Regions from separate parts of the Caballeronia sp. KNU42 genome, predicted to be linked through region 1. Evidence: riboswitches for the same ligand, from Rfam matches in the RefSeq annotation. Region 1 holds a riboswitch; the other holds the start of a gene.
What was found. Region 1 has a riboswitch for thiamine pyrophosphate ahead of ACSOSP_RS11165 (FAD-dependent oxidoreductase). Riboswitches for the same ligand answer to the same signal wherever they lie in the genome.

Region 1 (10,347 bases):
ACCCTCGCGGCAACAAGTCTGCTTCTGGCTGAATTGCCGGCGAATGTCGGGAAGAAACTGCCTCGCTATCCCAGCGTGCCAGCTATCAGAATGGGGCGCTTGGCGGTCGATCAAGCGTTTCAGAGACAGGGCCTTGGCGGTGCTTTGCTGGCCGATGCCTTCGCACGATCTGTTCGATCGGAGATTGCGGCGTTCGCACTGGTTGTGGACGCTAAACATGAATTGGCTGCAAGGTTCTACTTGCATCATGGATTCGTGGCTTTACCCAGCAGTCCATTGTGCTTGTTTCTGCCACTTGCAACCGCACGCCGAGTGATGTAACGCTTGTGGGGGAGCAATAGTCTCGGGACCTTCCTCGATGCACTTACTGTTTCCGTTCCCATCCCCCGCTATTGCGACTTCTCCGATAGCCTCGCCATAGCCCTCAGCGCATGCTCATGCCCTCACATTTTCAGGGGCATGGAATGACCAAGATCAAGCGATTGTCCAGCGGCGCGTTCTTATTTGCGGCGTTCGTTTCACTCACCGCGTCGGCTGAAACCACCGGTCACGGGTGGACCTACGAAGGCGAACACGGACCTGCCCACTGGGGCGCCATGGGCGAAGCCTTCCACGCTTGCGAAAGCGGCCGCGCCGAGTCGCCAATCGACATCGAGAAGGCAAAGAAAGCGCCCGCCGACATGCCCCGCCTGAAGATCAAGTACCAGCCCCTTCCCATCGATATCATCAACACCGGTCACGCCGTTCAATTCAACGCGACGCCGGGTACCGAGAGCATCACCCTCGGCGATCAAGCTTATCAACTCGTTCAGTTCCACTTCCATTCGCCGGGTGAAGAGCGCTTTGCCGGCAAAGACAGCGTGATGGACGCTCACCTCGTCCACCGTTCAGAAGACGGCAAGCTTCTCGTTTTGGCCGTTCAATTCCAGATAGGCGATCAACCCAACCCGGTCATCCAGACGATGCTTGACCGCATCCCGAAGGAGAAGGGGGCCGAGTTCAAGGTGAATGCTGTGATGGTGAATCCGCTCGACCTGTTGCCTAAACAAATGAGCTATTACACGTACAGCGGTTCGCTGACGACGCCGCCTTGTTCGGAAGGCGTGACGTGGATCGAGTTCAAGGAGCGGGTGAGCATTACCCAGCACCAACTCGATGCCATGCAGCGCTTCTATCACGGCAATCAACGCCCGGTGCAAGCGTTGAACGGACGTGAAATCTGGGAAGTAGAGTGATCTGACAGCGCTAAGAGATCGCCTGTTGAAAGGCGACGTGCTGTGAGACGACAGGCGGTTTAACGCAAGTTAAAACCGCCTCGTTTTCCTCATCAAGCAAGTCACCGTGTCACTACACCAAACGCCTTCCCTCGCGTTTCCGGCAACAACAACGCCGCGACGATCACCAACAAATACCCGGTCCCCGCCACCATGCCAATCGCTTTGACAAGCGACATTCCTTGCGAAAGCACGCCTACAAGAATCGGAAAAAACGAGCCGAGCCCGCGCCCGAGGTTGTAGCAAAACCCCTGACCCGAGCCGCGTATCGCGTTCGGGTACAGCTCCGATAAATACGCCCCCACGCCCGCAAAAATCCCCTGTACGACAATACCGAGCGGAAAGCCGAGCAGCAGCATGGTGTGATCGGTGACGGGGATCATCGTGTAGATCATCCCGAGCAAAAACGAGCCGATAGCAAATAGTACGAACGACGCACGCCGCCCGATCCTGTCGCAGAGAATGGCCCCGAACACATACCCCAGAAACGAGCCGACGATCAGCACCACGAGATAACCGCTCGTATTGAACACGGACAAATGCCGCTCGGTCTTGAGATAAGTCGGCAGCCACGTGGTGATGGCGTAATAACCGCCGAGCATGCCGGTGCACAACGCGCTGCCCAGTATGGTTGTCTTGAGGTGGGAGCCTTTGAAGATATCGGCGAAAGTGGCGGTTTCAGTGCCGGCATCGCGCGCACGGCGGGTGGCGAGATAGATTTCCGGGTCGCTGACATTGCGGCGGATGTAGAGGATCCACAGCGCCGGCAAGATACCGATCCAGAAGCACGCGCGCCACGCAGTGTCTTCGGGCAACAAAGCAAAAAACGCCCAGTACAGGATTGCCGCCGCGCCCCATCCGAATGACCAGCTGCTCTGCACCGTACCCACGGCTTTAGCGCGATGCTGCGGCGAACGAATGGTCTCCGCCATCATCACGGTGACCACGGACCATTCGCCGCCGAAGCCCACGCCTTGCAGCGTGCGCGTGGCCAGCAACTGCCCGAACGAGTGCGTGAAGCCCGAGAGAAATGTGAAGAAGGCAAACGTGCCGATCGTCCACTGCAATACGCGGACGCGGCCATATCGGTCGGAGAGAATGCCGGCGAGCCAGCCGCCGATAGCCGATGAAATCAGCGAACTCGTCGCGATCATCCCGGCTTCACTCTTCGTCATGCCCCACGCGGTGATCAGCGTGGGAATGAGGAACGAGTAGATCATGAAGTCGAAGGCATCGACGGCGTAACCGCCGAAACCCGCGTAAAGCGTGCGGCGCTCGCGCGTCGTCAGCTCGGTGAACCACTCGAACGCTCGCAAATCCCGTCTCCCGTTCAAAGCCTGCCGTGCAGGCGCAGGAGCATTCTACGGTGCGTCGTTCAGCGGGAAAAGCAGGTCAAAATGATGCCCGTGGTCACCGGGCATCGAACGAGCGCTTTGACCTCAAACCATCTCAAACCACCACGCTTTCCGCCCCCGCACGTTCAATCTCGATCCGGCTCTCGTGGAAGCCGGTCACCGACTCGCGATGCGCGACGCTGACGATCGCGGCGTTCGGCAACGCATCGATGATGGCCGTATAGATCAGCATCTCGTTCTCGGCATCGAGCGCGCTGGTGGCCTCATCGAGGAACATGAAGTCCGGCTTGTGCAGCAATACGCGGGCAGCCGCCAGCCGCTGTTGCTCGCCCGGTGACATCATCTTTGCCCAGTGTCCCGACTCCTCCAGACGCGGACCGTACGCGTTCAGGTTGCAGGCACGCAAGGCTTCGCGGCAGTCGTCATCGGAGAAGACATCCGCAGTCGACGGATAACTCAACGCCGCCTTCAATGTGCCGATCGGCAAGTAACTTTGCTGCGGAATGAACATCAGCTTGGCGTCGACCGGCGCGTCGATCGTGCCGTCACCGAACGGCCACAAGCCGGCCAGCGCGCGCATCAGCGTACTCTTCCCCGAACCGGACGGACCTTGCACGAGCCAGCGCGAACCCGGCTTCACCACCACATCCGCGACGTTCGCGAGCGGCGTGCCGTTCGGCAACGCGAGCTTCAGTCCGGTCGTGGTCAGTGCGTCGGTGCTCGTGTAATGCAGGTTGATGCCGCCGTGGGCAGTCGCCGGCGAAATCGCTTCCTTGATGTGCGTGGAGCTCATCACACGCTTGAATTCGCGCAACCGGTTCACGGTGGCGCGCCATTCGACCAAGGTCGAGTAACTATTGATGAACCAGGAAAACGAGTCGCTGACCGTGCCGAATGCCGAACTGATCTGCATCAGCACGCCGAACGTGAACGCGCCTGCGAAGTAGCGGGGAGCCGCGACCATGATCGGGAAAATAATCGCGATCTGACCGTAGAAAGACAGCACGAAGGTCATGCGCCGCGTGTACTTCATGATCTGCCAGTAGTTCTGGCGGATCGTTTCGAAGATGGTCCTGGCGTTGCGGTTTTCCGTCGCGATGCCGTCATAAAACGCGATCTGCTCGGCGTTCTCACGAATGCGGATCAGGCCGAAACGGAAGTTGGCTTCCACCTTCTGCGCCTGGTAATTAATCGATACCAACGGATGGCCGAAACGCTGGATCAGGAGCGAGCCGAGCACCGCGTACAGTGCTGCCGCCCAGACCATGTAGCCCGGAATGGTGATCGGCGTACCGAACAGCGAGAAGCTCAGCGCCCCGGCAAGCGTCCACAGGATCGTGATGAAGGTCACGAGCGTGACGAGCGTCGATAACAAGTCCAGCGACAACGACAGCGTGGTCGTGGCGAAGGACTGCAGGTCGTCGCTGATCCGCTGGTCGGGGTTATCGGCGAGGCGATCGCGTTCTATGCGGTAGAAGGCTTTATCGCCGAGCCATTGTTCGAGGTATCGGTGGGTGAGCCATTGGCGCCACCGGAAGCCGAGCATCTGGCGCAGGTACCGGCCATACACGGCGAGCAGGATGTACGCGAACGCGAGGCCCGCGAAGATCAGCAGCAGGCGCGGAAACTCGGCGACCCTCTTGGCCTGCAGCGTGTTGTAGAAGTCCGCGCTCCAGGTGTTCAGGCGGACGTTGATGTACACGACCGCCATATTGATCGCGATGATCGCGATCAGCAAAAGCCATGCAATGCCGCGTTCTTCCGATACCCAGTAAGGCTTGATAAGACTCCACGCCGACACTTTGTCGGCGTCTTGTTCTGTGTTGCCGGGAGGTGTGGTGGTCATGAGCTTCCTGAAGACGTGCCGGCTCTGCGGCAGGTTGTAACTTGGCGGTATCGATGCGGATGGTCCTGCTCCGTCTCAACGATCCTAAGAGACCATTAAAGAGGGCGCGCGTCGGAGCATTGTTTCGGGCGTGACTTAATTGTTCCTTAATCCTTGCCCGGCTGACGACTGACCCGCCGATGCAATGCAACAGCCAGGCGCTTTCTGTATGCGTGCGCTGCAGATGCACCCGGCGTTCGCGGCATTGTGCCAGAGTGCGCGCACGGTGAACGAAAGGGAAGGCTGACGGGTTTTGTCCGCGCCGAGCCCCAAGCTTTTCCTCTAAGTGCGAGGGCGCCCTACGCGGGTCGCCCCGTTTGCTGGTCGTTTCGCTTTTATGCTTTAATGATCGATGACGAAACAGGGGTGCTTCGGCACGCGTCTGCCTCCTTGAAACAATGGAGAAACGCGCGGCGAGGCTGAGAGAGTCCCTTTGCACCCGATCCGGGTAATACCGGCGAGGGAAGTTTCCGGAAACCGCCGCGTTTCCAGTTTCTTCCAGTATTGGCTGGCCCATGAGCCGCATGCATTGCGCTCCCAAGCCGCTCTCTCCGATCTCTCGCCGTGGTTTCGTCCCTGAAATATGTTCGTGCGCCGCGCGTGCAACAGGGTTCGAAACGGGCATTCCTCCCGATCTCGATTTCCGTGCTGTGCTCCGTGCGTTCTGCAGCGTCTGCTGAGGAGGCATCGTCATCGTGAACACCGTTGTGCATTCCACTCACTCCAGTGCGTCCGGGCGAGACGATTTTGCCGTGGTGGGCGGCGGCTTGTGCGGGCGGCTGGTCGCCTGGCTGTTGGCGGGTGCGGGGCACCGTGTGGCGCTGTACGACCGCGGCGATGCGCCCGGCACGCAATCGGCGGCGTGGGTCGCGGCGGCAATGCTCGCGCCGCTCGCCGAGGCGGCCAGTGCGGAATTGCTGATCACTGAACTCGGGGCGGCATCGCTCGCGCGCTGGCCGGGTTTTATCGCCGAGATGCCGGAACCGGTGTTTTTCCAGCGCAATGGCACGCTGGTCGTCTGGCATGCCGGCGACCGCGCCGAAGCGCCGCTGTTCGAGCGCCGTTTGCGCGCGAACGCGCCTTCCGAGCTTTTCCGAGATGGCTTCGTCAAACTCTCCGGCGCGCAAGTTGCGGCAGCGGAACCGGCTCTGGGCACGCGTTTTCCGCAAGGCTGGCTGCTGCCGAACGAAGGCCAGCTCGACAACCGGCAAGTGCTGAACGCGCTGGCAGCGGGATTGGCCGAACGTAACGTTGACCTCCACTGGAATACGACGATCGATACCGATACCCCGCCGGACGCGCATTTCGTTATCGATTGCCGCGGTCTCGGCGGAAAGCCGGCGTGGCCGGCATTAAGAGGCATTCGCGGTGAAGTAGCGCGGGTGCATGCGCCGGGTATCGGGCTGACGCGGCCGGTGCGCTTGCTGCATCCGCGTTATCCGCTCTACATCGCGCCGAAACAGGACGATCTTTATGTGATCGGCGCAACCGAGGTGGAAGGCGAAGACATGTCGCCAATGACCGTGCGCTCAGCGCTCGAACTCCTGAGCGCGGCGTTCGCGGTGCATCCGGGTTTCGGCGAGGCGCGCATTCTCGAGCTCAATTCGCAATGCCGGCCGACTTTGCCCGATCATCGTCCGGCGATTGTCTGGGACGGCGCACGAACCTTGCGCGTAAACGGGCTGTACCGACACGGTTATATGATCGCGCCCGAAGTCGCCGATTCCACCCGCGCCCTTGCCGAAGCCCTGCTCGGCGGCGCGATCACCGACCCCGATTCCTTCGACGACTGGCGCCGCCAAGCCCGCTGGTCAGCCTTGCTGCGCTGCGAACACGCGGCGCCCGTGCTTTGACTTTCATCATGAATATTCACATCAATCGGAAGTCTTTCTCCGTGCCCGACGTGGCGACCATCACCGACGCCCTCGCGGCCTTCGGCGCAAAACCGCCGTTCGCCGTAGCGCTGAACGGGCAATTCGTGGCGCGTGGTGAACACGCATCGAAGGCGCTTGCCGCCGGTGACAAACTCGACATCGTCTCGCCGGTCGCCGGCGGCTGAGCTCCATTAAAGGAATCGAATCATGGCTTCCACCATCACCACAGCCGATACCCTCACGCTCTACGGCACGTCATTCCCGAGCCGCGTGTTGCTGGGGACGTCGCGCTATCCGTCGCTGCAGTCGCTGTCGGATTCCATCGACGCCGCCCGTCCCGGCATGGTCACCGTCGCGTTGCGGCGGCAATCGAGTACGGGCGAAGCCGGTTTTTTCGATGTCCTCAAGCGTCACGGCGTCGCCTTGCTGCCCAACACGGCGGGCTGCCAGACCGTGGACGAAGTGCTGAACACGGCGCGCATGGCGCGTGAACTGTTCGATACCCCGTGGCTGAAACTCGAACTCATCGGCGACGACTACACGCTGCAGCCCGATCCGATCGGCCTCGTGGAAGCGGCTGGAATACTGATCCGCGAGGGGTTCAAGGTGCTGCCGTACTGCACGGAGGATCTGGTGATTGGCCGGCGTCTGCTCGATGTCGGCTGCGAGGCGTTGATGCCGTGGGGGGCGCCTATCGGAACGGGAAAAGGTGTGACGAATCCCTACGGATTGCGCACGTTGCGTGAGCGCTTGCCGGATGTGCCGCTTATCGTCGATGCCGGTCTTGGCGTGCCGTCGCACGCGTGCCAGGTGATGGAATGGGGTTTCGATGGCGTGTTGCTGAACACGGCCGTCTCACAGGCAACGTTTCCGCCGCAGATGGCGCGCGCGTTTGCGCTGGGCGTCGAGGCGGGGCGGATGGCCTATCTCGCCGGGCCAATGGCCGAGCGCGATAGCGCACAAGCGAGCACGCCGGTGGTCGGCATGCCGTTCTGGCATCAAGACGGGAGTGCGGTATGAGCGCGGTGTTGCTGGATAAGGAAGTATTTTGGCCGCCCGCTGACGAATTGCTGGAAGCCGCCGAGCGAATCCGGCGGCGGCTGGGCGACTGGCCGGCGGGATCGAAGCAATGGCGCATTTGCCTGAGCGCACCGGATCATCCGCGCTCGGGCGATTTGATCGTGGACGGCGGCGTTGAGCCTCTGCCGGAGGGCGTCGGGCGCCTGGAAGTAAAAACGGGGCGCGCAACGTTGTACCTGAACAACGTCGAGTACGTGCTGGAAGGCGAATGGTCCGATGATTGGCCGGCCGCACTGGCCGCGTTCCTCGATTGCGGTTTTGAGCCGCACGATGCGCTCGTTCTGGCGCTTGCGTGGCGTCCGGCCAATCTGGATGAACTCGACGCGTGGCCCGTCGATTTTTCCACGTTCCCGAAGGTCGCGAATTTGCCGGCGGCGCCTTCAAAGCCGTTTCCCCCATGCCCGGACAGATTGGGCTTGTACCCGGTCCTTCCGAGCGCGGAATGGGTCGAACGGGCGCTTGACCAAGGCGTTCGGACAGCGCAATTACGCCGCAAAACCACCGATTTCGGCGATCTCAAGCAGGAAATAGAGCGTTCGGTGGCGGCGGGCGCGAAGCACGAGGCGCAGCTTTTTATCAACGATCATTGGCAGGAAGCCATCAAGGCCGGCGCGTACGGCGTGCATCTCGGGCAGGAGGACGTGGAAACGGCCGACCTGAATGCGATCGCCGAAGCGGGGCTGCGCCTCGGACTATCGACGCATGGCTACTACGAAATGCTGAAGGCGCTGCATTTCAAGCCGAGCTATCTCGCGCTCGGCGCGGTGTTCCCGACCACGACGAAAGTCATGCCGACGGCCCCACAAGGTTTGTCGCGTTTGACGCGTTATGTGCGCTTGCTTGACGGGATCGTGCCGCTAGTTGCAATCGGCGGCATCAACGGCCAGGTTTTGCGACAAATTATTTCAACTGGCGTCGGAAGCGCAGCAGTCGTGCGGGCGGTTACAGAAGCACCGGATCTGGCTGCGGCCATTTCTGCGCTGCAACACGAATTCGGGCGATAATGCCCCGGATTCGGAAAAAAGTTCAGCTTGTAAAACCAGCCGAAAGGGGCCGCTACGACACCTGTCATGCAGAGGCCCTATAATTCGGCCTCTCGCGTAAAAGGATTGTCAGCCTCCGTGTCAGCTTCTCCCGAGACCTTGCTAGAGCTTCGCGACGTCGATTTCGGCTACGGCGACCGGCTCATTCTGTCGAACCTGAACATGCGCTTCAAGCGCGGTCAGGTCGTGGCTGTCATGGGCGGTTCCGGCTGTGGCAAGACGACCGTGCTGCGCCTGATCGGCGGGTTGGTGAAGGCCAAACGCGGCCAGGTGTTGTTCGGCGGCAAGGATGTCGGCACCCAGACGCGCGAAGGCCTGTACGAGCTCCGCCGCAAGATGGGCATGCTGTTCCAGTTCGGAGCGCTGTTCACCGACCAGTCCGTATTCGATAACGTCGCGTTCCCGCTGCGGGAACACACCGACCTCCCCGACGAACTCCTGCGCGACCTCGTGCTGATGAAGCTCAACGCGGTCGGTTTGCGTGGCGCGCGCGACCTCGCGCCGTCGGAAATATCCGGCGGCATGGCTCGCCGCGTGGCGCTGGCCCGCGCCATCGCGCTGGATCCCGAACTGATGATGTACGACGAGCCGTTCGCCGGCCTCGATCCCATTTCGCTCGGCATCACGGCGAATTTGATCCGCACGCTGAACAGCGCGCTGGGCGCCACGTCCATTCTGGTGACGCATGACGTGCCGGAATCGTTCGCCATTGCTGACTACGTGTATTTCATCGCGAACGGCGGCGTTCTGGCTGAAGGCACGCCGGCACAATTGCGGGCGTCCCAGGAACCGTCGATCCGGCAGTTCATCGACGGCACGCCGGACGGCCCGTTCAAATTTCACTATCCAAGCACGACGCCCTTGGCGGCGGACTTTGGACTCGGAGCAAAGGCATGATCAGCGCCATCGGACGTACGGTGCTTGGCAGCTTCGGCACGATTGGTTACGCCACGCGCATGTTCCTGCGCCTGGTCGTCGAATTCTTTCCGTTAATGCGGCGGCCGCGCCTTGTCACGAAACAGATCCTGTTCGTCGGTAACTATTCGCTGCTGATCATTGCGGTTTCGGGCTTGTTCGTGGGTTTTGTGCTCGGTTTGCAGGGGTATCTCACCCTTAACCGATACGGCTCCGAGCAAGCGCTCGGCCTTCTCGTCGCTTTGTCGCTGGTGCGCGAACTCGGGCCGGTGGTGACCGCGCTGCTGTTCGCGGGCCGCGCGGGGACGTCGCTGACGGCGGAGATCGGCTTGATGAAAGCCGGCGAGCAGCTCACCGCCATGGAAATGATGGCGGTCGATCCGCTCAAGGTGGTGGTGGCGCCGCGCTTCTGGGCGGGCATCATCGCGATGCCGGCGCTCGCGGCCATTTTCAGTGCGGTCGGCATTTTCGGCGGTTATGTGGTCGGCGTGCTGATGATCGGCGTGGATTCGGGCGCGTTCTGGTCCCAGATGCAAGGCGGCATCGACGTATGGAGCGACGTAGGTAACGGCGTGGTCAAGAGCCTGGTGTTCGGCTTTGCTGTCACGTTCATCGCGTTGTTCCAGGGTTATGAAGCCCAGCCGACGCCGGAAGGCGTTTCGCGCGCGACCACGAAAACGGTGGTGTACGGGTCGCTTGCCGTGCTCGGGCTGGATTTCCTGCTGACCGCGCTGATGTTCAACTGACTACTCCGGTCGGGACCGCGACGCTGTTTGCGTGGCGATTCTGCTCACCGGTTCGTGGACGTTGTGAAGGGCACAGTCCTTCACACAAAAAACTGCGACAAGATTCTTTGGGAAGACGATGAAAAAGACTGCTGCTCTCGACTTTTGGGTCGGCCTCTTCGTGGTGCTGGGCTTC
Region 2 (10,347 bases), 1.9 Mb from region 1:
GGTCGCCATCCGACGCGGTTCCGTTGACGACGCGCTTGCCGCCTTGACGCCCGGTAGTCAGGACAACCCGGTGAGAGCGGCGCTGCTTATCGACGATGCGGGAGCTCATCTCTCCGAGCGCACGCTGGCGCGCCTGAATGCCGGCTTCGAACCGTACGCGCGAACGCTCGCCAAAACGCTTGCGGAAACGCTCGAAGGGGGAACGGGGGCGGCAGCGCTTTTCGATGCGCTCAACCGCTTTCGCATCCTCGCCGCGACACGTCATGGTCCGCGTGGTGTCGATGAAATCAACGCGCGCGTATCGGCGTGGGTCCGGGCGGCTGCATCGGTCACGCTGGGCGCGGGCGCTCAATGGTTCGCGGGACGGCCGGTGATCGTGACGCGCAACGACTATGCGCTGGGCGTGTTCAACGGCGATATCGGCATCGCGCTGCCGGCGGCCAGCGGCGCCATGCAGGTCTGCTTCCGGATGGCCGACGGAACGCTGCGAATGCTCTCTCCCGCCGCATTGCCGCCCCACGAAACGGCATTTGCGCTGACAGTCCACAAATCGCAGGGCTCGGAATTCGAGCATGCCGCGCTGGTATTGCCGAGCGCGTTTGGCCGCATGTTGTCGCGGGAACTGGTCTATACGGCGATCACGCGCGCGCGAAGCCGCATAGACGTGATCGGCTCGGCGGACGTCTTCGCGCAGGCCGTCCGCACACCTACGCGGCGTGATTCGGGTCTGGCCGCGCGCATTGCGGAGGCGGCATTGTGAATCATACGATCGAGTATGTGATCCAGCCGAACGAAGTCGAACTGAGCGCCGTGCGGGCACAGGGCGCGGGCGGTCAGAACGTCAACAAGGTGTCGAGCGCGATTCACCTGCGCTTCGACATCCAGGCGTCGTCGCTGCCGGACACGATCAAGATGCGCCTCCTCGCGCTACGCGACAGTCGCATCACGCGCGACGGGGTGATCATCATCAAGTCGCAGGAACACCGCACGCAGGACATGAATCGTGCGGCGGCGCTTGCGCGGCTCGACGAGATGATCCAGCGCGTAAGCGTGACACGCCGCACGCGGGTCGCGACGAAACCGACCCGGGCGTCGCAGTTGCGAAGGGTCGATGGAAAAGTGCGGCGAGGCGCGGTGAAGGCAACGCGCGGACGAGTGGTGGGTGAGTGAGGCGCATCCAGTCCATCTCGTAAGGCGATTCGCTTCGGGCCTGGTCAACAACGAATGTCGACGCGCTTCGCCCGGCAGAGTCCCGTTGGCGACGAAACGCATATACCGGCTCGCAACGCCTGTGTGAATGCCGGTTCCTCGCCACGCGCACTTACGCGTGGCGAGGAATTCGACGCATCGGCGCCGCTTATAGCCCTGGGAAGCCAAGCCCTGCCACCCGCATTCCCGCGCGGCAGGAACATCGACGTTCAAAACAGCCCGTTAAAAAACAAGAAACCCGTCCGCAATCCCTTCAATGCGGAATCATCCACGTCAGCACATTCTGCTGCAGCCAGACCAGTACACCCAGCACCAGAGTCAACAGAATGGAGTGCTTGAATGTCTTCGCAAATACCACGCCTTCCTTGCCTTTCAGTTCTGTGGTGGCGACACCCGTCGAGATGTTTTGCGGCGAGATCATCTTGCCCATCACGCCGCCGGATGAATTCGTCGCTGCCATCAGGATGGGATTGAGATTGAGCTGGCGTGCCGCGACCACTTGCAGATTGCCGAACAGCGCATTACCCGATGTGTCGCTGCCGGACAGGAACACCGCCACCCAGCCGAGGAACGCCGAGACCAGCGGGAAGAGCGCTCCCACTGACGCCACGCCGAGTCCCAGCGTGTAGTTCATGCCGGAGTAGTTCATCAGGTACGCGAGCCCGACGATGGTCGCGACCGTCAGGATGGCGATGCGCGTTTGCACCCACGTATCGCCGATCGCCGCGCCGAATTCGCTCGCCGGCAGCCGCACGATCAGGGCGGTAATGATCGATGCAACCAGGATCGCGGTGCCGGTCGCGAGCGGTTGGAAGTCCCAGATCGCGCCGTACGGCTGGTTATAGAGCGTGATGAAGACGGCTTTGTCGAGACCTGGCCACGGCACCTTGACATCGCCGATCAGGAAGATCTTCGCGACCGTCCACACGATCACCACGACCGATACCACGATCCAGGGCACCCATCCATGGCCGCCTGAAAGCTTGCCGCGGACTTGCGCTGCCCTATCCACGTTGACGGCGAAGCGTTCGTCGTGGGCAGGTTTCCAGACGCGCAGGAACGCGATCGTGAGAATCAGTGAAACCATCGACGCGAGCACATCTGTGAGCGAGTAGCTGATGTAGTTCGACGTGACGAATTGCGTGAGCGAGAACGTTCCGCCGGCCACCAGCAACACCGGCCAGATCTTGAGCATATTGCGAAAGCCCGCGTACACGCCGATCACATAGAACGGCAGCAGCAGCGCGAAGAGCGGCAACTGGCGGCCGACCATCTTGGCGAGCAGGTCAGGGGAGAGATGGGTCACGGCGCCGAGCACGGTGATCGGCACGCCAAGCGCGCCGAACGCGACCGGCGCAGTGTTGAAGATCAGCGTGAAGGTCAGCGCTTCGAGCGTCGGAAAGCCGAGCAGGATCAGCAGTGAACTCGTAATGGCGATCGGCGTGCCAAACCCGGAGATGCCTTCCAGCAGCGCGCCGAAGGAGAAACCGATCACGACCAGCACAATGCGCCGGTCGTTCGGGAGGTTGTCGATCATCCATACCCGGAACGCTTCGAAGCGGCCCGAACGCTGCGCGATGTTATAGAGCAGGATCGCGGTGAATACGATCCACATGACCGGCCAGACGGCGAACACGGCGCCTGCCGCGACCGAATCAATTGCCAGGCCCACCGGGAAATGCCACACGGCGATAGCTATCACTACGCCAACGATCAGTCCGGCGAGCGACGCTTGCCAGGCAGGCCGGCGCGCCCAACCGAGCAGAACCAGCACGACTGCAATAGGTAGCACGGCGACGAGAAAGGACAAGCCGAGTGAGCCGCCGACAGGCGTCAGAATCTGATGAAACATAGGGTCTCCTTGCTTTTATTTTGCTGAACGCGTGGCGTTCTCCGGTCATGGCGACCGGTTTTCACTGCCCCGTGAGCTTCGTTCGCTTGCGAAAAGGAAAAGCGCGGCGTCGCCCAACGCACCTTTGCAAGTAAGCGTTTGCCTAATGCGTCTGGACTAAGGATAGAACGAGGATGGCGTGCGTCAAAGAAGGATTAACCATACCTTCGGGATAATCCGACGCTTTAGCGCGTGGTGGGTTCACGCGGATCAGAAGCACCGGTCTCGGGCGAGTCCGGTGAAGCGCGGCGCAATACCCAGACGGAGATCACGCCAAGACAGGCGGCAAGCCAAAGTAGGACCAGCGCGAAGACCAGCATGGTGACGATTCCTGTGGCGGCAGCGCCCGGGGCGGCGAAGCGAGCAGGTATTTCAGCGAAAAGCGTGCCATATCACACCGGCTGCCACGGAATCGCCGGTGAAGCGCTGCTGACGTGATCGGACATCGCGGACAACAAGCGTTCAGACAAGCAAACCGCGCTATTGCAGCGTGGTTCATGTGAAAGCATTACATCGAACGGGTAAGCTCGTCCATGCTTAAAAGCAGAGAGCGACCCGTTCAGTGACGATAATAATGTCCGCGCCCGCCGCCGCCGTACCAGCCGAAGCCGACCGACAGCGAAGGACCGTAACCGTATGCGGGATAACCGTAGCCACCGTAATAGGCCGGATAGGGCGCGTAGACCGGATAGCTCGGGTAATAAGCGGGATACGGCGCATAGGCAACAGGCGGCGCGTCGACGTATTGCGGTGTTGTTGATGCATACGCGGACGCGGGGGTGTTGTCGGTGCCTTGATAGCTTTGCGTATAGCCGGAGGCGGGCGCCCCTACTGGCGTGACAGGAATCTCCTGCTGCGTTTGTGCTGTGCTGACTACCGGAGTACCCGCGTAGGGTGGATAGGCCGGGTAATAGCCATACGAACCGTACGGCACGTAGTAACAAGCGCTCAAGCTCAAAGCGCCCACAAGGGCGGATAGTGCGAGCTTCGGGCTCATGATGCGACTCCTCATTGCGTCGAAACGCGGCCGTTCGAATGAACGGAATGTCAGGAGCCTAGCGCATCGCTGAAACGCGGGAAAGTACGGGGGCGCCACCCAATGTTTCGATCTGTTTCGCAGGACTGGATTGTGGGCGCGCCAGTGAGTCGCCTAAGCGACGAGCTCGGTTGCAGCTGATCGACGTGTAATTGAAGGGCGGCGATCGGGCAAGGCGAGCTGGATAAATACTCATCCGGCTCGCCAGCTTATCAACCTACTTGCCGACCTGGTTACCGATCAGGCCGCCTGCGGCCGCCCCACCCACCGTCGACAACGCACTGCCGCCCAGCGCTGCGCCCGCCACGCCGCCGATACCCGCGCCGACGGCTGTATCGCGTTGGCGGGTGCTCATTTGATCGCATGCAGACAGGCCGCCGAGAAGTGCGGCGATGAGAGCAGCAGCGCCAATCTGTTTGATCTTGTCCATTTCAACTCTCCAAAACGATGAATCACGAAGGTCTGACGGGTTGCTGTTAAACCGGCGAGGCTCCAGGTCGCGCATCCAGCATATCCAGCACATGCCGCGCATCATTTGCGCTGAGCGGATGAGCCTGACTGTCCACGTCCAACCCGGTGGCGAAAAGACAGTGCTTGCCGATCCTTTCAACGTAAGAGCAGAAACAGTGCCCGACCGTCGTATTCAGCAGGTGAATATGGAGTTATGCGGCCTCCAAAACGCAAAAGCGGCCTGTCGCATATGGCATGCGACAGGCCGCTTCACGTGTCACCGGATCGCCGCGCCTTTGCGGCGCGCGTGGCTTGATCCTTCTTACGTGCGCTGGTAGATCTCAGCGCCCTTTTTCACGAACTCGATCGCCTTCGTTTCCATGCCTTGCTTCAGCGCTTCGATGTCCGATACCCCTTGCTTCGCCGCATATTCACGGACGTCCTGGGTGATCTTCATCGAGCAGAAATGCGGGCCGCACATCGAGCAGAAATGCGCGACTTTGGCCGAGTCCTTCGGCAGGGTTTCGTCGTGGAATTCGCGCGCCTTGTCCGGATCGAGACCGAGGTTGAACTGGTCATCCCACCGGAATTCGAAACGCGCCTTGGAGAGCGCGTTGTCCCGCACCTGAGCGCCCGGATGACCTTTCGCCAGATCGGCGGCGTGCGCGGCGAGCTTGTACGTGATGATGCCGGTCTTCACGTCGTCCTTGTTCGGCAAACCGAGATGTTCCTTCGGCGTGACGTAGCAGAGCATGGCCGTGCCGAACCAGCCGATCATCGCCGCGCCAATACCCGACGTGATGTGGTCGTAACCCGGGGCGATATCCGTGGTGAGCGGTCCAAGCGTGTAGAACGGCGCTTCGTCGCAGCAGTCCAGTTGCAGGTCCATGTTCTCCTTGATGAGCTGCATGGGCACATGGCCCGGACCTTCGATCATCACCTGCACATCGTGTTTCCACGCGATCTGCGTCAACTCGCCGAGCGTCTTCAGTTCGCCGAGCTGGGCTTCGTCGTTGGCGTCGTAGATCGAGCCGGGACGCAGGCCGTCGCCGAGCGAGAAGCTCACGTCGTAGGCCTTCATGATTTCGCAGATGTCTTCGAAGTGCTCATACAGGAAGCTTTCCTTGTGATGAGCCAGACACCATTTCGCCATGATGGATCCGCCGCGCGACACGATGCCCGTCATGCGGTTCGCGGTCATCGGCACGTAGCGCAGCAGCACGCCGGCGTGGATCGTGAAGTAATCGACGCCTTGCTCCGCTTGTTCGATCAGCGTGTCGCGGAAGATTTCCCAGGTCAGGTCTTCGGCCTTGCCGTTGACCTTTTCGAGCGCCTGGTAAATCGGCACCGTGCCGATGGGCACCGGGCTGTTGCGGATGATCCACTCGCGCGTTTCGTGAATATGCTTGCCGGTCGAAAGATCCATGACCGTGTCGCCGCCCCAGCGGATGGCCCACGTCATCTTGTCGACTTCTTCGCCAATCGACGATGTCACCGCCGAGTTGCCGATGTTCGCGTTGATCTTCACCAGGAAATTGCGGCCGATGATCATCGGTTCGCTTTCCGGGTGGTTGATGTTCGCCGGGATGATCGCGCGGCCGCGGGCGACTTCCTCGCGCACGAATTCGGCCGTGATTTCCTTGGGCGCGTTGGCACCGAAAGCCTGGGCGCCGAACGCCTGGCCCGGATGCTGGCGGCCCATCATGGCGGCGAGTTTTTCGCCGTTCGGACCGCTTGTACGCAGCGATTCCAGATATTCAGCACGGCGCTGGTTCTCGCGGATCGCGATGTATTCCATTTCCGGCGTGATGATGCCCTGGCGTGCGTAGTGCATCTGCGAGACGTTCTTGCCCGGCGCGGCGCGCCGCGGCGTGCGATGCAGGCCCTTGAAACGCAGGTCGGCGGTGGCCGGATCGGCGGCGCGCTCACGGCCGAAATTACTCGAGAGGCCACCGAGCGATTCCGTATCGCCACGTTCTTCGATCCAGCCCTGGCGTACGGCCGGCAGACCCGAGCGGATATCGATTTTCGCTTCCGGGTCCGAATACGGGCCGGAGCAATCGTAGACATAGACCGGAGGATTTTTTTCGCTGCCGAAACTTTCGTTGGTGTCGGATTGCGTGATTTCCCGCATCGGGACACGGATGTCGGGGCGTGAACCCGTCACGTAGATCTTGCGCGAGTTGGGCAGCGGCGCGATGGCGGCAGCGTCGACGACAGCGTCGTCGGAGAGGAATTTCGGATTGGCGTTCATGCGGCTCTCCTTTGTCGACCGGTGTTGGCGCTTCAGCGCTTACTCCGGTCCCATGCAGATGTTTGCGGGGGACGGGTGTTTCCCAGCCGGCCGGCGAAAAACGCCACGCGCACGAAAATGCACCAAATGGCACGAGAGCGCACGAGATCGGCTGAGTCAAACGCTAGCTGCGGGAGACCGGAGAAAAGCAGAGAAGGAGGCGGGCGGACTTGGCGGGGATGCGCGAGGAAGAGTAAAACCCAAGAAAGACCCCAAGCGCTGCAAAATCCGAACGCTTCCCTGCGCTGGCATTATCCAGATCAGGTTCAAAGGGTATTTCTCACCCGCGACACACGGACAATCCGGTGACAGATTGCGATGTGCAGCGCAGGACCCCCGCGTTAGCAGCCGCAACAATACACCTCGCCGTAGCGTGTTGGCAACCATCTGTAACACTCACGCGTGCGTATGCATGGCTTACTGCATAATGGCGACCACCGTGTTTTCCCGGATGCGGCCGACATTTTTCACCGATCGGTCCGGCAAACTCGCGGCGGCTCCTGCCGGCTTTTCAAGCCGTTATCGAGCTTCGGCACGTTGTTGCCCGACCCCTTTTTCTGCTTCCGACATGTTGTCCTGCCTTGCCCGTTTTGCCGCGACGCTCAAGCGGCATGCGCGCCGTTCCTCGCTTCCCCTCGTTTCGGGTGAAGCGAAACCGGCGGTTGTAAGCTTGGCCGTTTGGCCGGCTGATGCTTCAATCATCTTCGTCGCGGAGTAACGGATGTCCACACCGTTGCCGCCGCGATTGCCGGGTTCCGATTCGCCACCACAGCAGTTCGTGCCGCCCCATTCGCAGCCCTCAGCCGATGTGCTGCCGTTTCCGCATGCAGCGGCCGACGCGGCATCAGTGTCTGCATCGCCGTCATCGGATGGCTCGCCGGGCGTGACGAGCGCGCAACCTTCGCCCGATACCGATACCCGCGAGCGTCGCCCGTTCAACCTTCCCGGCCGCTTCCCGTTCCGGCTTCCGGCGACGCACGGCGGCCGCGTGGCGCTTGCCCTTTGCGTGGTGTACCTCGTATGGGGTTCCACCTACATGGCGGTGCATCTGTCGCTGGAATCGTTTCCGCCGCTGATGCTGTCCGGCTTGCGCAACCTGTTCGCCGGCATTGGTTTATTCATCTTCGCCGCGCGTCGGGACCCGGTCTGGCCGACTTTCGCCGAAGTGCGCAACGCCGCGGCGGTCGGAACGTTGCTGGTGGGTTTATCGAGCGGGATGCTCGCGTTCGGCATGCGCACGGTCGAGACCGGTACGGCTGCCGTCATGGTCGCGACCGTGCCGTTGTTCGCCACGGTGATCGCGGCCATTGCAGGCCGCAAAGTGGCGAAGGGTGAGTGGATCGCGGTCGGCCTTGGATTGGTCGGGATTGCGTTGCTGAATCACGGTGATCCGTCGTCGGGTTCAACCGCGGGTAGTCTCGCGATCCTTTGCGGCGCGGTTTTCTGGGCCGCCGGCTCGTTTCTCGCGGGGCGTCTGAAGCTGCCGTCCGACCTGCTGGTATCGACGGCTCTGCAGATCAGTCTTGGCGGCGCGATGGCGACAATCGTTGCTTGGGTGTCGGGCGAACGTATCGTGAGCATGGGGTTCACGCCGTTTCTGGCCTACCTCTACCTGATGCTGGTCGGCTCGATGGCCGCGTATGTCGCGTATGCATACTTGATACGCCATACGAGTCCGATTATTGCCAGCAGCTGCATGTACGTGAATCCCGTGGTGGCCGTGGTGATAGGCGCGCTGTTTCTCGGCGAAGTGATCACGAAGTGGACCGTGATGGCGACCCTCATCATCCTGGCGAGCGTGGGTTTGTCGTTTTGGTTCGATTACAAGAGGCGCGGGCTGGTTTGACGTCGGCGTGGCGGCCGGAAGTACAAAGACGGCGGACCGTTTCGGAAGATTCCGGAGAAACGGCCTGCCGTTTTTTATGACTTGAGCGGATCACCGGAGAAGACAGTCCTCAGACCTGGCTATCGTTCGACCTGATCGAAACCCGCTTATGCGCGCCGTCGAACAGGCGGACAGCACGTCCGCCACGTCCCTGAACGGCCTGCGGCCGCATGATTTGGGGATCTAAAATGCGCGAAAAAATCGGAATTGTGACGTCGATTTACACGCAACGAACTCCGTGCACTGCCGGCGGATATCCTTTGTAGGAATGGCTTTTGCCAGTTTTGACCCCGCCTTCATCCTTAAAAAAAGCACAAAACTCTAATTATAGTAAAGCACAAAAGTCGAGTTATAGTACAACACAAAACTCTGGATATAATACGACACAAAACTCTAATTATGGTCTGAAGTCTCCGGAGCGAACCGCGTGGCTGCGCCCAACGAAAAACTGGCTTCTTCCCTGTCGATCCTCAAAGCGCTGCAGGACAGGGGCCTTTCTGTATTTCAGGTAAGTGCGCATCCCGAGCTCACTCGCACGCACCGTGAGCGGCTCCAGAATGCCGGTTTCCTCAAGCTGGTCATTCAAGGCTGGTATCAGTCGAACAATCCGGAAGACGGTGAGGGCGATTCCACGCACTGGTACGCGAACATGGAAACCTTCGTGGCTGCGTACGCCCACTCCAGGTTCGCGGACCAGTGGCAGGTCAGCCCCGAGCTTTCGCTCCTGAAGCACAGCGGCCACACGAGCATCGAAAAGCAGGTCCTGCTGTACTCGCCGCTGGCGACCAACCAGCCGCAAGCATTGCCTCACGGCTGTTCCATGTTCCTCTATCGAACCAAGCCTGACATGCTGGTGGACGGCCGCGCGCCGAACGCGAGCGGACTCATGCTGCTCCCTGTGCCGGAAGCGCTGATTCGGGCAAGTCCGAGTTTTTTTCACACGCATGAGCTCGCCGCGCAGATCGTGACCCGTCAGGTCGACATCAGTACGCTGACCTCCCGATTGCTCGAGGGAGGTCACAGTGTTGTTGCCGGCCGCATGGCGGGGGCGTTGCGGGCCGTCGGCCGGGATCAGGATGCCGACCAGCTCCTCGATACCATGAAAGCGGCGGCCTACGTCGTTATCGAAGGTAACCCGTTCGAGCGGCCGCTGGCCCATATTGGCGGCCGGATGAACGAGTCGCCGTACGTGCAGCGCATCCAGGCCATGTGGTCGGGCATGCGCGATATCGTGATCGACCGTTTCCGCGATATTCCCTGCTTGCCGAACCCCGACAGCGAAGCGCTTCTGAACGACATAGAGGCAAGGTACGTCGCGGACGCGTATCACTCGTTGTCTATCGAAGGGTATCGGGTCAGCACCGACCTGATCGCGAAGGTTCGCAATGGCGACTGGAGCCCCTTGACCAACAGGGAAGACCGGTTGGCGAGGGATGCCATGGCGGCTAAAGGTTATGCGGAGACCCATGCCCGGGTCCGCTCCCTGATCGGACGGGTAGTGGCCGAAGCCAGCGATCCTTCCGCCACCCTCAAGCGAGATTTTTCACAGTGGTACGTGACGCTGTTTTCGCCAAGCGTGACCG

Region 2: linked by a shared signal. The riboswitch ahead of thiC (phosphomethylpyrimidine synthase ThiC) and the one ahead of ACSOSP_RS11165 (FAD-dependent oxidoreductase) in region 1 are both predicted to bind thiamine pyrophosphate.

What each region holds. Positions count from the first base shown of each region.
Region 1 covers NZ_CM132388.1:2,485,184-2,495,530, reverse strand. Annotated here, with positions in the region: gene ACSOSP_RS11185 (GNAT family N-acetyltransferase) at 1-321, shown strand, start outside; gene ACSOSP_RS11180 (carbonic anhydrase) at 465-1,235, shown strand; gene ACSOSP_RS11175 (MFS transporter) at 1,337-2,590, opposite strand; gene ACSOSP_RS11170 (ABC transporter ATP-binding protein/permease) at 2,724-4,475, opposite strand; TPP riboswitch at 4,867-4,997, shown strand; gene ACSOSP_RS11165 (FAD-dependent oxidoreductase) at 5,210-6,367, shown strand; gene thiS (sulfur carrier protein ThiS) at 6,376-6,573, shown strand; gene ACSOSP_RS11155 (thiazole synthase) at 6,596-7,408, shown strand; gene thiE (thiamine phosphate synthase) at 7,405-8,472, shown strand; gene ACSOSP_RS11145 (ABC transporter ATP-binding protein) at 8,590-9,408, shown strand; gene mlaE (lipid asymmetry maintenance ABC transporter permease subunit MlaE) at 9,405-10,172, shown strand; gene mlaD (outer membrane lipid asymmetry maintenance protein MlaD) at 10,291-10,347, shown strand, end outside.
Region 2 covers NZ_CM132388.1:145,960-156,306, forward strand. Annotated here, with positions in the region: gene ACSOSP_RS00535 (AAA family ATPase) at 1-760, shown strand, start outside; gene arfB (alternative ribosome rescue aminoacyl-tRNA hydrolase ArfB) at 757-1,170, shown strand; gene ACSOSP_RS00545 (L-lactate permease) at 1,463-3,061, opposite strand; gene ACSOSP_RS00550 (hypothetical protein) at 3,660-4,097, opposite strand; gene ACSOSP_RS00555 (glycine zipper 2TM domain-containing protein) at 4,354-4,566, opposite strand; gene thiC (phosphomethylpyrimidine synthase ThiC) at 4,909-6,840, opposite strand; TPP riboswitch at 7,099-7,227, opposite strand; gene ACSOSP_RS00565 (hypothetical protein) at 7,307-7,597, shown strand; gene ACSOSP_RS00570 (EamA family transporter) at 7,601-8,725, shown strand; gene ACSOSP_RS00575 (Fic family protein) at 9,192-10,347, shown strand, end outside.